One region of the Pseudoalteromonas sp. Angola-4 genome, then DNA from elsewhere that is predicted to be linked to it. Evidence: predicted binding sites of a transcription regulator. Region 1 holds the regulator's gene; each other region holds the start of a gene.
The links. Region 1 encodes sigma-54, which starts transcription at its own class of promoters, with help from an activator protein. Its sites were predicted from a motif close to GTTGGCACGNNNNTNGNNT; they were not measured.
Positions count from the first base shown of each region.

Region 2: PSH48_RS08100 (hemerythrin domain-containing protein) is a predicted target of sigma-54. The motif match lies at 1,738-1,756, and genes of this name have one in related genera.
Region 3: PSH48_RS08805 (EF-hand domain-containing protein) is a predicted target of sigma-54. The motif match lies at 1,632-1,650, and genes of this name have one in related genera.
Region 4: PSH48_RS07900 (amidase family protein) is a predicted target of sigma-54. The motif match lies at 1,648-1,666, and genes of this name have one in related genera.

Region 1 covers NZ_JAQREK010000009.1:62,234-65,354, reverse strand. The annotation lists gene lptB (LPS export ABC transporter ATP-binding protein) at 1-294, shown strand, start outside; gene PSH48_RS11850 (RNA polymerase factor sigma-54) at 364-1,863, shown strand; gene hpf (ribosome hibernation promoting factor) at 1,891-2,178, shown strand; gene PSH48_RS11840 (PTS sugar transporter subunit IIA) at 2,183-2,635, shown strand; gene rapZ (RNase adapter RapZ) at 2,655-3,121, shown strand, end outside.
Region 2 covers NZ_JAQREK010000004.1:272,773-275,893, reverse strand. The annotation lists gene PSH48_RS08120 (GGDEF domain-containing protein) at 61-657, shown strand; gene PSH48_RS08115 (DUF6500 family protein) at 668-886, opposite strand; gene PSH48_RS08110 (hypothetical protein) at 1,032-1,169, opposite strand; gene PSH48_RS08105 (hypothetical protein) at 1,227-1,478, opposite strand; gene PSH48_RS08100 (hemerythrin domain-containing protein) at 1,795-2,220, shown strand; gene PSH48_RS08095 (hypothetical protein) at 2,305-2,718, opposite strand; gene PSH48_RS08090 (TonB-dependent receptor) at 3,067-3,121, shown strand, end outside.
Region 3 covers NZ_JAQREK010000005.1:158,693-161,813, reverse strand. The annotation lists gene xthA (exodeoxyribonuclease III) at 1-795, opposite strand, end outside; gene PSH48_RS08810 (exonuclease III) at 1,037-1,468, shown strand; gene PSH48_RS08805 (EF-hand domain-containing protein) at 1,690-2,211, shown strand; gene scpB (SMC-Scp complex subunit ScpB) at 2,363-2,953, shown strand; gene rluB (23S rRNA pseudouridine(2605) synthase RluB) at 2,950-3,121, shown strand, end outside.
Region 4 covers NZ_JAQREK010000004.1:223,595-226,715, forward strand. The annotation lists gene PSH48_RS07895 (gamma-glutamyltransferase family protein) at 1-270, opposite strand, end outside; gene PSH48_RS07900 (amidase family protein) at 267-1,475, opposite strand; gene PSH48_RS07905 (putative 4-hydroxy-4-methyl-2-oxoglutarate aldolase) at 1,821-2,303, opposite strand; gene PSH48_RS07910 (TetR/AcrR family transcriptional regulator) at 2,307-2,960, opposite strand.

The DNA.
Region 1 (3,121 bases):
CGTGTAGAAATTGCCAGAGCACTGGCAGCAAACCCTAAATTTATTTTATTGGATGAGCCTTTTGCTGGTGTTGATCCGATTTCAGTGTTAGATATAAAGAAAATAATAGAACATCTTAAAAACCGTGGCATTGGCGTATTAATTACCGATCACAATGTAAGAGAAACCCTTGATGTTTGTGAAAAAGCCTACATTGTTTCTCATGGGGAGCTAATTGCATCTGGCACCCCAGAACACGTATTAAATGACAAAACTGTACGCGATGTTTATTTAGGCGAGCAATTTAGGCTGTAACATTTAAGCCACACCTACAAGCATCTGCTAATATTAATTATAACAACATAAAAGGATTGTTAGAGATACATGAGGCAATCATTACAGCTGCGCATGGGCCAGCAACTTACAATGACTCCACAATTGCAACAAGCGATTCGCTTGCTGCAGCTCAGTACATTGGATCTCCAGCAAGAAATACAAGAAGCACTTGATAGCAACCCGCTATTAGAAGTAGAAGAGCAAGATTACACGGAAGAGTCGGCTGGAAAAAATGAACAAAAAGCAGATACGGATGATGTAACCGTAAGCGCATCGGCTGACGGTACAACCAGCGAGTACGAGCAAGACAGTGGCGAAGCTTTAAATAAAGACACCGTTAGCGATGATATGGCAATGGATGTAACCTGGGATGAGTACATGAGCGCAGCCCCTGCGGCATCCTCAGGCCCAATGCCGGAAGATGAGTCTATTTATCAAGGTGCCTCTACTGAAACGCTACATGAGTATTTAATGTGGCAGCTTCAGCTTACTCCTTTTAGCCCAACTGACGAAGCCATTGCTATTGCCATTGTAGAAGCTGTAGATGACTCGGGTATTTTAACGCTAAGTTGCGAAGAGATTTTAGAGAGCTTTAACCAAGAAAACGATGACGAAGTTGAAGTTGAACTTGATGAAATAGAAGCCGTTTTAAAGCGTATTCAGTTATTTGACCCTGTAGGTATAGCCGCGCGCAGTTTACAAGAGTGCTTGTGTATTCAGCTAAACCAGTTTGATAAAGACACCCCTTTTATAGAACAAACTAAAATGATCTTAACCGATCACATTGATCTATTAGCGGCACGCGACTATCGTACATTAATGAAAAAGACTAAGCTTAAAGAAGACGAGCTTAAAGAGGTCATGACCCTAATACATACCCTCAACCCAAAACCTGCAGATACAATAGTAAGGGAAGAGTCGGAGTATGTGATACCAGATGTGTCGGTTAAAAAAATAAAAGGCCGCTGGGTGGTAGAGCTAAACCCAGATAGCATGCCAAAAATACGCGTAAATAGTCAGTACGCGGCTATGTCACGTACCGTAAAATCAAGTGGTGATAGCCAGTTTATTCGCTCTCACTTACAAGAAGCTAAATGGTTTATAAAAAGCCTTGAAAGCAGAAACGACACGCTGCTTAAGGTAACAAACTGTATTGTAAAACAGCAACAGGCATTTTTTGAACATGGCCCCGAAGCCATGAAGCCAATGGTTTTAAACGATGTTGCTGAAATGGTAGAAATGCATGAATCGACAATTTCGCGTGTTACTACGCAAAAATATATGCATACACCACGTGGTATATTTGAGCTTAAGTATTTTTTCTCAAGCCACGTAAGCACTGAAAATGGCGGCGAGTGTTCATCAACCGCAATACGTGCCCTAATTAAAAAGCTAATTGCCGCGGAAAACTCAGCTAAACCATTGAGTGATAGTAAAATTGCGGATATATTGGCAGAGCAAGGAATTAAAGTAGCTAGACGCACAATAGCAAAATACCGTGAATCGCTAGCTATTCCACCGTCAAATCAGAGAAAGAGTTTGATATAAGACGTAAAAAACAAAGAGGAAATGCTTATGCAACTAAACCTAACTGGTCGTCACGTAGAAGTAACTGATTCACTTAGAGACTATGTAAATAATAAATTTGCAAAGCTAGAAAGGCACTCAGATCATATTAGCAATGTGCATGTCATTCTCGATGTAGAAAAACTCAACCAAAAAGCAGAAGCGACTATTCATGTAAGTGGCGCAGATTTATTTGCCTCAACAGAGCACCAAGATATGTATGCCGCTATAGACTCGTTGATTGACAAGCTCGATCGTCAAGTCATAAAACATAAAGAGAAGCTTGCTAGACACTAATATTATGAAATTAAGTACATTAGTATGCCAGGACTGCAGCAAAGCTGCGGTCCTTTTTAGTAGTAAAAAAAGAATTTTAGAGTTTATCAGTGAGCTTGCTCATGAAAAGCTCCCCTACTTACCACAACAAGATATTCTTAATGCGCTGGCAAGCAGAGAAAAGCTAGGCAGTACTGGTATTGGCCGGGGTATCGCCATTCCTCATGGCAGAATGGGTGGCGTAGAAGAGCCGCTGGCTTTAGTACTTGTTAGCGACACTCCTGTTAACTTTGATGCTATTGATAACTGCCCTGTTGATATTTTTGTTGCACTCATCGTACCAGATGGCGATAACCAACAGCACCTAAAGACTCTGGCAACCATAGCTGATAAACTGAGCAACAAAGAATTTTGTAAACAGCTGCGTAGTGCTAAAACCGATGCAGAGCTGTATCAAGTAATTGTTGATCAATCGTAGTAAATACTAAGGGCTATAAATGGAGTTAATTATCATAAGCGGCCGTTCTGGTTCAGGTAAGTCGGTTGCTTTACGCGTGGTTGAAGATTTAGGCTATTATTGCGTAGATAATATTCCGGTCAACCTACTGCCCTCTTTAGTGCGAAGTGTTTCAGATAACTATGACAAAATAGCCGTTAGCATAGATGTTCGTAATATTCCCAAAGAACAAGACGAATTTAACGATATTCTCGAGTACCTTCCTGACTTTGCTAAACCCACACTGTTTTATTTAGATAGTGATGATCAAACACTGATCAAACGTTTTTCAGAAACACGCAGATTACACCCTTTATCCATCGATTCACTGCCGCTTGATTTAGCAATAAAAAAAGAAAAAGAACTGCTTGATGTACTCGTAACGCGCGCTGACTTTATGCTAGATACCACCGATTTAAGTGTGCACCAATTAGCAGAGTCAATTCGCGAAAAAATACTGGGTAAAAA
Region 2 (3,121 bases), on a different contig from region 1:
GCTTTGTTGAAGTCGAAAGATTGAGTCATGTGTCACTCCTGTTTTCTTAATAATACTGAAATGACACAGATTTCTAAACACTACCGCTTAAGTGCCTCAATTGCCTTTATTTTGGTCATCGTGTCGTTATTTTTATTTTACCGCCAAATGCGCCAACGTAAAAAATACCATGCTATAGCATTAACCGACTACCTAACTAACAGCTTAAATCGGCGTGGCATTTTGCAAAAAGCAAATGAGTGTTTATCCCAGCAGAGCCTAGCAATAGCCATTGTCGATTTAGATTACTTTAAAGCTATTAACGACAAATTTGGCCACGATATAGGAGATTTAGTACTTATAAAATTTGCTCAAGCAGCAAAAGACACACTAAGTACTAACGATAAGTTTGGCCGCTATGGCGGCGAAGAGTGGCTATTCGTTTTAAAAACGCAAAGTCGCGATAAAATAAACAACTTTTTTGAAAATCTTGAAAATAAGTTAGCGCAGTACTGCAGTCATATTGAGGCATTGCCAAGTAAAACACACGTCACCTTTAGTGCTGGTGTGGCAATAAGTCATGCTAAAAGCGACTCACTTAGCGAGCTAATTAAACGTGCAGACCAACAACTCTATAAAGCAAAAGAAAATGGTAGAAACCAAATAGCAATCGCGTAAATATACGTTATTAGTCGCCTTCAATAATCATTTGTTTTATTTTTATCGCTTTTTCAAAGTGATCTAACTTATGGGTGTGTATCCACCACGTAGCGGCTTGCATCAACAGCTCAGGATCCGTATTTTTATTTGCAAAAAAAGCGTAAAAAGAAAGGCCTACGTTTTCGCCTTTGGCTGCTATTTTTTTATCGCACACAGCTATAATTTTTGCTTTTAGTTCTTCATGCATACATACCTTGTTTAATTGTATTTTAATTATCTAAATATACCGTTTAAAAAACTAACAATTAGCTGTAAAAGACTTCTATCAACAATACTATGATTCTCAAACTCTTTATTAGGCGTATTTACTTTTGTAGCTTTGCATTCATTATTTAGCGGCTCATTTTATGTATATTGGTTTCATAAGCTATATCAGCTTGCTCCATACATTGTGCAGAGCCCGCATAAGGCTTTGCCGCACAGCCAGTTAAAAATATACACAATGAAAATACAATTAAAAACGCTTTCATATTCAATCCTATTTTACGCACCCTTGTGCTTTAAATTATAGCTGTAAGTTTGCTTACTTAGTCGGCTATTAAAACAAGTAGATCAATAAAAAACACACCAACTTCATCAAAAAAAGTGTCGCCTTTAGCATCCTTTTTTATTTGAGCGCTTACACATTCATTGTAAACCTCTGAGCTTGTTTTAGCGCCATTTAGCTCAGTCATTTCTGCCTCTTGTATGCATACACGTCGTTCAGAATGCTCGGCTGTACTACATGCACTTAATAACGCGCACAGTAATAATGCTGTAGTGGGGCTTTTTAAGTTCATCCTTAAACTATCCTAATATCTAAAGTTTTATAAAAATATAGGTAAGGCAAGTATGTACAGCTTGTACCCAAATAATGCGCTACTTTACCATCTCAATAAAATACCCAACCAGTAAAAATATGTAAGCTTATGTAGCGTCAAAAGCAATCACCTCTTTTAATCTGAAAAAATTGCAGCTGTTTATGTGTAAAAGTTACAGAGCAACTCCATCCAAACCAGCCAAAAGTACATTAAAGTCAATTATATCAACACATTAAAATTTGGCACTGCGCTTGCTTTTAAAAGTTTATAAAGCAATTACAGCAAGGAAAGAGTTATGAATATTTTTGAAGCGCTACGTCACGACCACGATAAACAACGCGAGTTAGTAGATGCCCTTATTCAAACGCACGGCGATACGCAGCAGCGCCACAAGCTAATGGACGAACTAAAAACCGAATTAGAAGATCACGCAAAATTTGAAGAGCGTTATTTTTATAACCCACTCATGTTTGACGATTTAACGCACGAAAAAGCACGCCACAGTGTTGCTGAACACCATGAAATTGACGAATTAATAGAACAACTTGAAGACACCGAAATGAGCTCATCTGCTTGGTTAGTTGCAGCTAAAAAATTGCACCATTTAGTGCATCATCATTTAAGTGAAGAAGAACATGAAGTATTTCAATTAGCGGGTAAAGCCCTAACCGAAGGACAAAAAGAAAGCCTAGCTAAACAGTATAACGATGCCATGCATTAGTTATTAATTAAACCGACTTCCATACACTCCCTTGTGTACTTATTGGTTATAAGCCGTATGGCTTATAACCATTTTTTTGCAGCGCTACTTAATGGTAAATTTAACGTCTTGCTCGCGTAACACATACAGTGCAACACACGCTGCCCACATTGGCCACGCTGTAAAAAACAATAAGTTATTAAAGCCATCAATATACTGATTATAAGATGAAAGCGTAGAAAGGCCGTGCATTACAAATATAACGCCATAAGTAAGGCGCTTTTTAATACCCACTAAAAAAGCCAACACTAAAATAAGCTGTAACGCCCCCAGTACATAAGCAACCACATCTGTAGAGCCGCTAATACCATAAAAATGCTCAAAAATTCGTGCGCTATGCCCAGGGTTAACAAACTTATCAAACGTCCACATAATCATTACAATAAATACGCCTAGGCGTAGCGAAAAAAGCGACCACTGCAAACGATTTTGAAAGTCAGTACCTGTTGTACCAGTCATAAAATTTCCTTAAAACTAAATAATTTAATGTTGAAACTAGCAAGACCGCTCAACACATATTTTATTTCATCTTAATGTATAATTTTTTAATAAATTCTGTGCCCTGCTTTGCGTTTGTTTGCGTATAAAACCGCTATTTATAAATTACGACCTTATCATGGCAATAACTAACTACAGTATTTGTAAAACAAAAACATAGTGCCTAAAACTGAATAACGCTTTTGAGCAATGTGCTAAACTTTTAACGTTTCATTCTAAAAAACAAAAAGAATTAATATTTACTGAAAGTTATTCACAAAGCTGCAGGTCTTTATTGCCACATTCACACTAACCAAAATGAGAACCCTTTTGAAACATTCATATTTGGCACTTTTTATAGCCGCTTCACTCACACCTAATTTTT
Region 3 (3,121 bases), on a different contig from region 1:
TGACCAAATAGGGGCATGGTCAGAGGGCTTTTCTATGCCGCGTAATTCGTAATCTATGCCGGTATCAATACAGCGCTCGGCAAGGGCATGGGTAGCAAGTACAACATCAATACGTAGGCCACGATTATCCACAAACCCTTTAGAGCGATAATCAAACCACGAGTATTTGTCGCTTGTATCAGGGTTTTGCTCTCTGAAGGTATCTTTAAAGCCCCAATTTAATAATTTAGCAAGCCATTCGCGCTCCTCTGGTTGAAACGAGCACTTACCTGTTTTAAGCCAGCGTTTAGCGTTTACTTCACCAATACCAATATCTAAATCGGTAGGCGAAATATTGATATCGCCCATAACGATAACGTCTTCATCGGGCGTGTGGTTTGTTTCTAAATGGGACATTAAATCTTTGTAAAACTGGCGCTTATAAGGGAATTTTGTTTCGTGATTTATATTATCGCCTTGTGGGAAATAACCATTCATTACTGTTAGGTCGCGGCCATTTTCTTGCTCAACTGTCACACTTATCATGCGTTTTTGTGCTTCTTCAGTGTCGCTGGCAAAACCTTTTAAGACCGATTTAGGCTCATTTTTGCATAACATTGCCACACCGTAGTGCGCTTTTTGACCATGAAAATAAACGTGGTAACCCATTTTTTGTACGTCCTCGAGAGGGAACGCCTCATCATGAACTTTAATTTCTTGCAAACCAATAATGTCTGGCTGGTGTTTATCTATAATTGCTTGTAACTGGTGTAAGCGAGCTCGCAGACCATTGATATTGAAAGAAATAACCTTCATAAAATTTACCTTTAATTAGACTCTGTTTTTATAACTAAATTGTATCAGCAAATAAGCCTACATAACATGATCGAAATGAGAAAATAGCTGCGTAAATGTTGATCAATTGGTGCGTAAAGTTTAAACATTGTAAATGCTTTATTAATTATTTAAATAAATAAAAAATTCAATTGATCTCGTAATTATTGAATATATAATGCGCAAAAATTACTTGTTTAGCCGTTCAAATAGGATCTCTCTCATGAAAACACAATTACTTTTAGCTACTGCTTTATTAGCCTCTGCGTCTGTATCAGCAAAAAGCAACACTTACTTTAGCCAAGATAATAAACTTGAATCTAAATTATGTGTATTAAGTGCAAATGAAGGCTTTAGCGTAGCGCGTAAAGAAGCAGCACAACACGGTGTATACTTATCGCGTTTTTCTAAAAGTGTTTTATGTAATGGTCAAGATATTCGCGACATTGCTAAAAAAGTAACGTCTAACCAAGCTGCTGAATCAAAAGTTGAAGTGTTTGCAAAAGATACACACCAAGAAACACAGTTATGTATCACAGCGTTAAAGCAAGGCCTTGCGCCTGTTCGCCAAAAAATTGGTAACTTAAACTCGTTAAAGTGTAACGGACAAAACGTAACTGAATTTGTAAAGCGTTACCAAAACGCAGCAATCTAATTGCGCGGTAACTTGTAGATTAAAATAATGCCCAGTTTGTACTGGGTATTTTTTTGCAAAAATTACAAGGTATGCAGCAATCATTGCAAAGCTAAGTAATTGATTAATGTATATAAAATAATCTAAACTCACGTAACTTATTGATTGTTGGCGGCTTGTGCACTTTGGCATTGGACTTGTATTAGTTAAAGTGACATTTACTAACTACAAGGATACGTCTTATGAAAAAGTTAACACTCGCAACAACTATTTTAGCTTCGTTAAGTTTAGCCGCATGTGCCTCAAACCAAGGCCTTGAAAAAATCGATAGCGATTTTGCAAGTTTAGATAACGACAGTGATGGTTATATTTCAAAAGTAGAAGCAGATGACGATAGCATCTGGGGCCACTTTTCAAATATTGATACCAATATGGATAACGAGATCAGTCGTAAAGAATTTAACACTTACATGCAGTTAAATACCGGTAAGGTAGCGACTGATAGCGAAGTAAGTGAGTCGGCATTTAAGGCTAAGATAGCTAAATTTGATAAAATCGAAAATGATTTTAGAAGTTTAGATAACGACAAAAATGGTTACATCTCAGTAGAAGAAGCTGACGATGATGATATTTCAAACCATTTTGGTTACATGGATGGCAACAATGATAAACGCATCAGTAAAGGTGAGTTTAAAGGCTACATTAGCAAATACGGCAAAGCCGTTGCTGAAGATGATGCACTAAAGCATTATAAAAATAGCTAATATTAGCTAAATACGCTACACATAAGAGCCAGCATTAATTGCTGGCTTTTTTGTGCATTTAATTTGTTTTAAAAGCAGATATATTTTCCCCCTTTTGCGATGTTCTGTCATAATAGATGGCTACGTATTTTAAAGGGCAAAGCAAAATATTATGGTGGGTCGTCGAATTAGTGATGAACAATTAATTGAGATCATTGAAGCGGCTATATTTGTCGCAGACAAACCTGTTAGCAAACGCCACTTAAAAGATACTGTATTGGCTGATTTAGCTATTTCTATGTCACGAATTAACACTGCGATAGACGCTATACATACCCACTATCAAACACGTGGCATTAAGCTAGTTGAAGTAGGCAGTGGCTATCGCTTTCAAGCGTGTAGTAGTTTAAGCCCTTGGCTTAGTAATTTATGGCAAGAACGGGCACCTAAGTACTCTCGCGCACTACTAGAAACATTGTCGTTAATTGCCTACAGGCAACCAATAACGCGTGGTGAAATAGAGCAAGTACGAGGCGTAACAACCGGAACAGCAATTATTAAAACCCTCCTTGAGCGAGAGTGGGTTAAAGTAGTAGGGCATAAAGAAGTACCTGGTAAACCAGCGCTTTATGCAACAACAAAATTATTTTTAGATTATTTTTCGTTAACCGGTTTAGATGAACTCCCTGCATTGCCAGCGCAACAGGAAAGTAAAATAAACCAGTTATTAAGTGATCCTTCTGTGAGAGAACCATCCGAATGAGTATTCAAGGTGAAAAGTTACAAAAAGTCCTAGCCCGTGCAGGGGTAGGCTCACGACGTGAAATGGAAAAATACATTGATGCAAACCGCGTAAGTGTTAATGGTAAAGTGGCTAAATTAGGTGACCGTGTTGAGGAAACAGACTTAATACGTGTTGATGGCCACAGCG
Region 4 (3,121 bases), on a different contig from region 1:
CTCTGGTATGTGTGGCTCATTGCTATAGGCGCTTATATCGTTTGGTGCGCGCCCGCAGGCATCAATGGCAGTGGGTATACTTTGGTTTGGGTTATCAATAAGCCAAAAACTGTCGCCGCCAATTGAGTTCATATGTGGATATACCACGCTAATAGCAGCCGCTGCCGCTACCATGGCTTCGGTGGCTGTACCGCCTTGTTTTAGTATTAAGGTGCCTGCCTCGGTTGCTGCAAAATGCGGGGCAGTAAAGGCAATGTTGTGTGTGCTCATGCAAGTGTGTCCTGTTTAAAGTGGGCAGCTAATTGTTGTACGCAGGCAAGTAGGCTTTTATCGTTGCCGTGGCTCATCATTAATGAAAACCCATACGGGTGGCCATTTTCTAAATTAGCCAATGGTAAGTGTACTTGCGCCGAGCGGCTCAAGCCCGCAATGGCCGATAAGGTGATTATTTGCATACGTAAGGCGCTTGTGTCGGCGCCCAATTTAGGTGCAGTTGTGGGTGTGGTTGGCAAAAATAAACAACTGTTTGTGTTTAGGTTTTTAGCGATTAGTGTTTGCCATTGGGTTTGTACATTTAGTGCTTCTTGTTCTTCTTGGGCGGTTAGAGCAAGCGCCATGTTAAAACGTGCCGCAATTGCCGGAGCAAACTGGGGAAGTTGCCCTGGCAATTGAAGCCAATCTTTATGCGTTTTTGCGATTGCTCGCCCTTGCAGTATTCTAAAGCTGTCAGCCAGTTCGCTTAATAAGCTGCTGTTAGGCAGTTCAAATTCTTTATGGTGTTTAAAATAAGGTTTGGTTTTTTCAAGCAGTTGTTTAAGCGGGGCTTGTAAAGCAGGGTCAACCAGCTCAAATAATGGCTCGCAAATAACTAAAGTATCAACGTTATTAATAGCTTGATTTGGTAACAGTACATTGCCTACATCGCTTAGCAGCTCTGCATTTTGCGTAAGCCAGCCAATGGTATCAAATGGGGGCGCTAGCGGTATTAGGCCATCTTTTTCAATTACGTTATGGCTTGGCCTTATGCCAAATAAGCCACAATAACTTGCCGGTATTCTAATAGAGCCACCAGTATCAGTGCCTAAGCCAATATCGGCTAAGTTAGCCGCTACAGCTGCAGCCGAACCCATACTTGAGCCGCCACTTGCATGGCCTTTAAGTTTTGGGTTTTGTGCTGCACCATAGTGAATGTTATTGCCCTCTAAGCTGTAGGCCAGCTCATCGGTATGGGTAAAGCCTGTAAAGCGACAACCCTCATTCATTAGTTTGTTTACGGCACTTGCTGTTTGCTGTGCAGGTTTTGCTGCTTTAAACCAGCTTGGGTTACCTGCGCTGTTGCGCTCGCCTTTAACTGCAAATACATCTTTTACCGCAAGGCGCTTATTTACAAGTGTGCCGTGGGTTTGTGTTTGCCATGCGTTAGGGCCATGGTCACAAAAAATACCGGTAAAATTATTATGTGTTTTGGTACTCATATCACCACTCGTTATAAAGTAAATCTGACCAACTGGTTATAATCAGATTTAGGGTGATTAAAAAGACTAATTACTTATTATTATTTTTCAGCCCACTGCGTAACATCTTATTTTTATTTTACAGAGCCTGATCCGCTTTTTAATCGGTTAGCTATTATATTGCCTAAAAGCTAAGCAAAAGCAATGCCAAATGCAATAAAGTTGTCCGTTCGGTCAGGTTTTGTTTGGTTTGTATGGGGTTTAGCAGATATTTATAAAAATATAAGTATTAAAGAAGGTGTAATTTAGAGGTGAAAACAACCAAGTTGGTGCGTGATTGCACCAACTTGGTTGCAAGTGTGGCGTTTATAGTAATGCGTTAGGGCTAATAATTAAGCCATTTACATCGGCGTATAGCCAATCGTTAGGGTTAATTGTGGTACTAAGCATGGTCACTGTTTGATTTTTATCTCCAAAGCCACGCTTTAATGTACTGCGCGGGGTAGAGCCCAGTGCCATAACCGGTAAATCCATTGTGGCAAGTATTTCAATGTCGCGGCAACAGCCGTTAATAATCACGCCTTCCCAGCCGTTTTTTAACGCGCGCTCCGCCATAATATCGCCTATAAAAGCAAAGCGTTTGCTAGCAAAGCCATCAATAACCAGTACTTTACCCTTGCCGTTTTCATGCAGTATGTCGGCGGCAAACGAGTTATCGTCTGGGCAGGTAACGGTAACTGCTTGGCCACTAAATGTGGTTTTTTTACCAAAGTGGCGCAGGCCGCTGTCGGCTACTTGTACGCTATTGCGGTGATCGTCAAATAAGTCTGGGGTGGTAAAGTTATCCATGGGTTAAGCCTCACTGTGCTCAGGTATTTTTAAACCAATACCTTTTAAAATTATGTGGGCAGTTGATTGCGTTATTTGTGCCACATCGGTTTCGTCGTATTCTAATTTGTTCATTACCAGTAACACTTCGGCCTGAAAGTCGGCGTAGTACTGCGTAGTTGACCAAATGGTAAATAATAAATGGTAAGGGTCAACATTATCCATTTTGTTTGCATCTATCCAGGCCTGAAACACATCTACCTTTTGTTTTACCCACGGGCGTGTGTTGGTTCTAAAGTAGTTTTGCAAATAAGGAGCGCCGCGCAGTATTTCACTGGCAAATAAACGTGATTGCAGCGGCTGGTTTACGGCAAGTATGACTTTGCTTTTAATATAGTGATACAACACATGCGCAGGGTCGTCCTCAGGGGTTACGTTATCTAAGCCTAAGTTCCAGTGTGCAATAATGCGGTCTATTACGTTTTCGTATAGGCCGTCTTTGCTTTTAAAATAATATAAAATATTGGCCTTAGGAACGCCTGCTTCTTTGGCAACCATACTCATACTGGTGCCATCGTAACCAAGCTGAGAAAACAATTGCTCGGCGGCATCGAGTATTAATGTTTGGTTTTTTACTCGGGTGAGTTCTTTTTTATTTGGCTTTGTTTGTGTGCTCATTATGGCGATGCTGTTTTTAACGTGTTGAATGATTGTAACTTTACTGACCAAAAGGTCAAACACTTAAGTTCAGGCCAAAAACATCTTTATAACAATAAATGATGAGCAACAATTGTTTAACCCACTAATTACTGTTAGCGTAACGTCAAACGTAAGTAGTA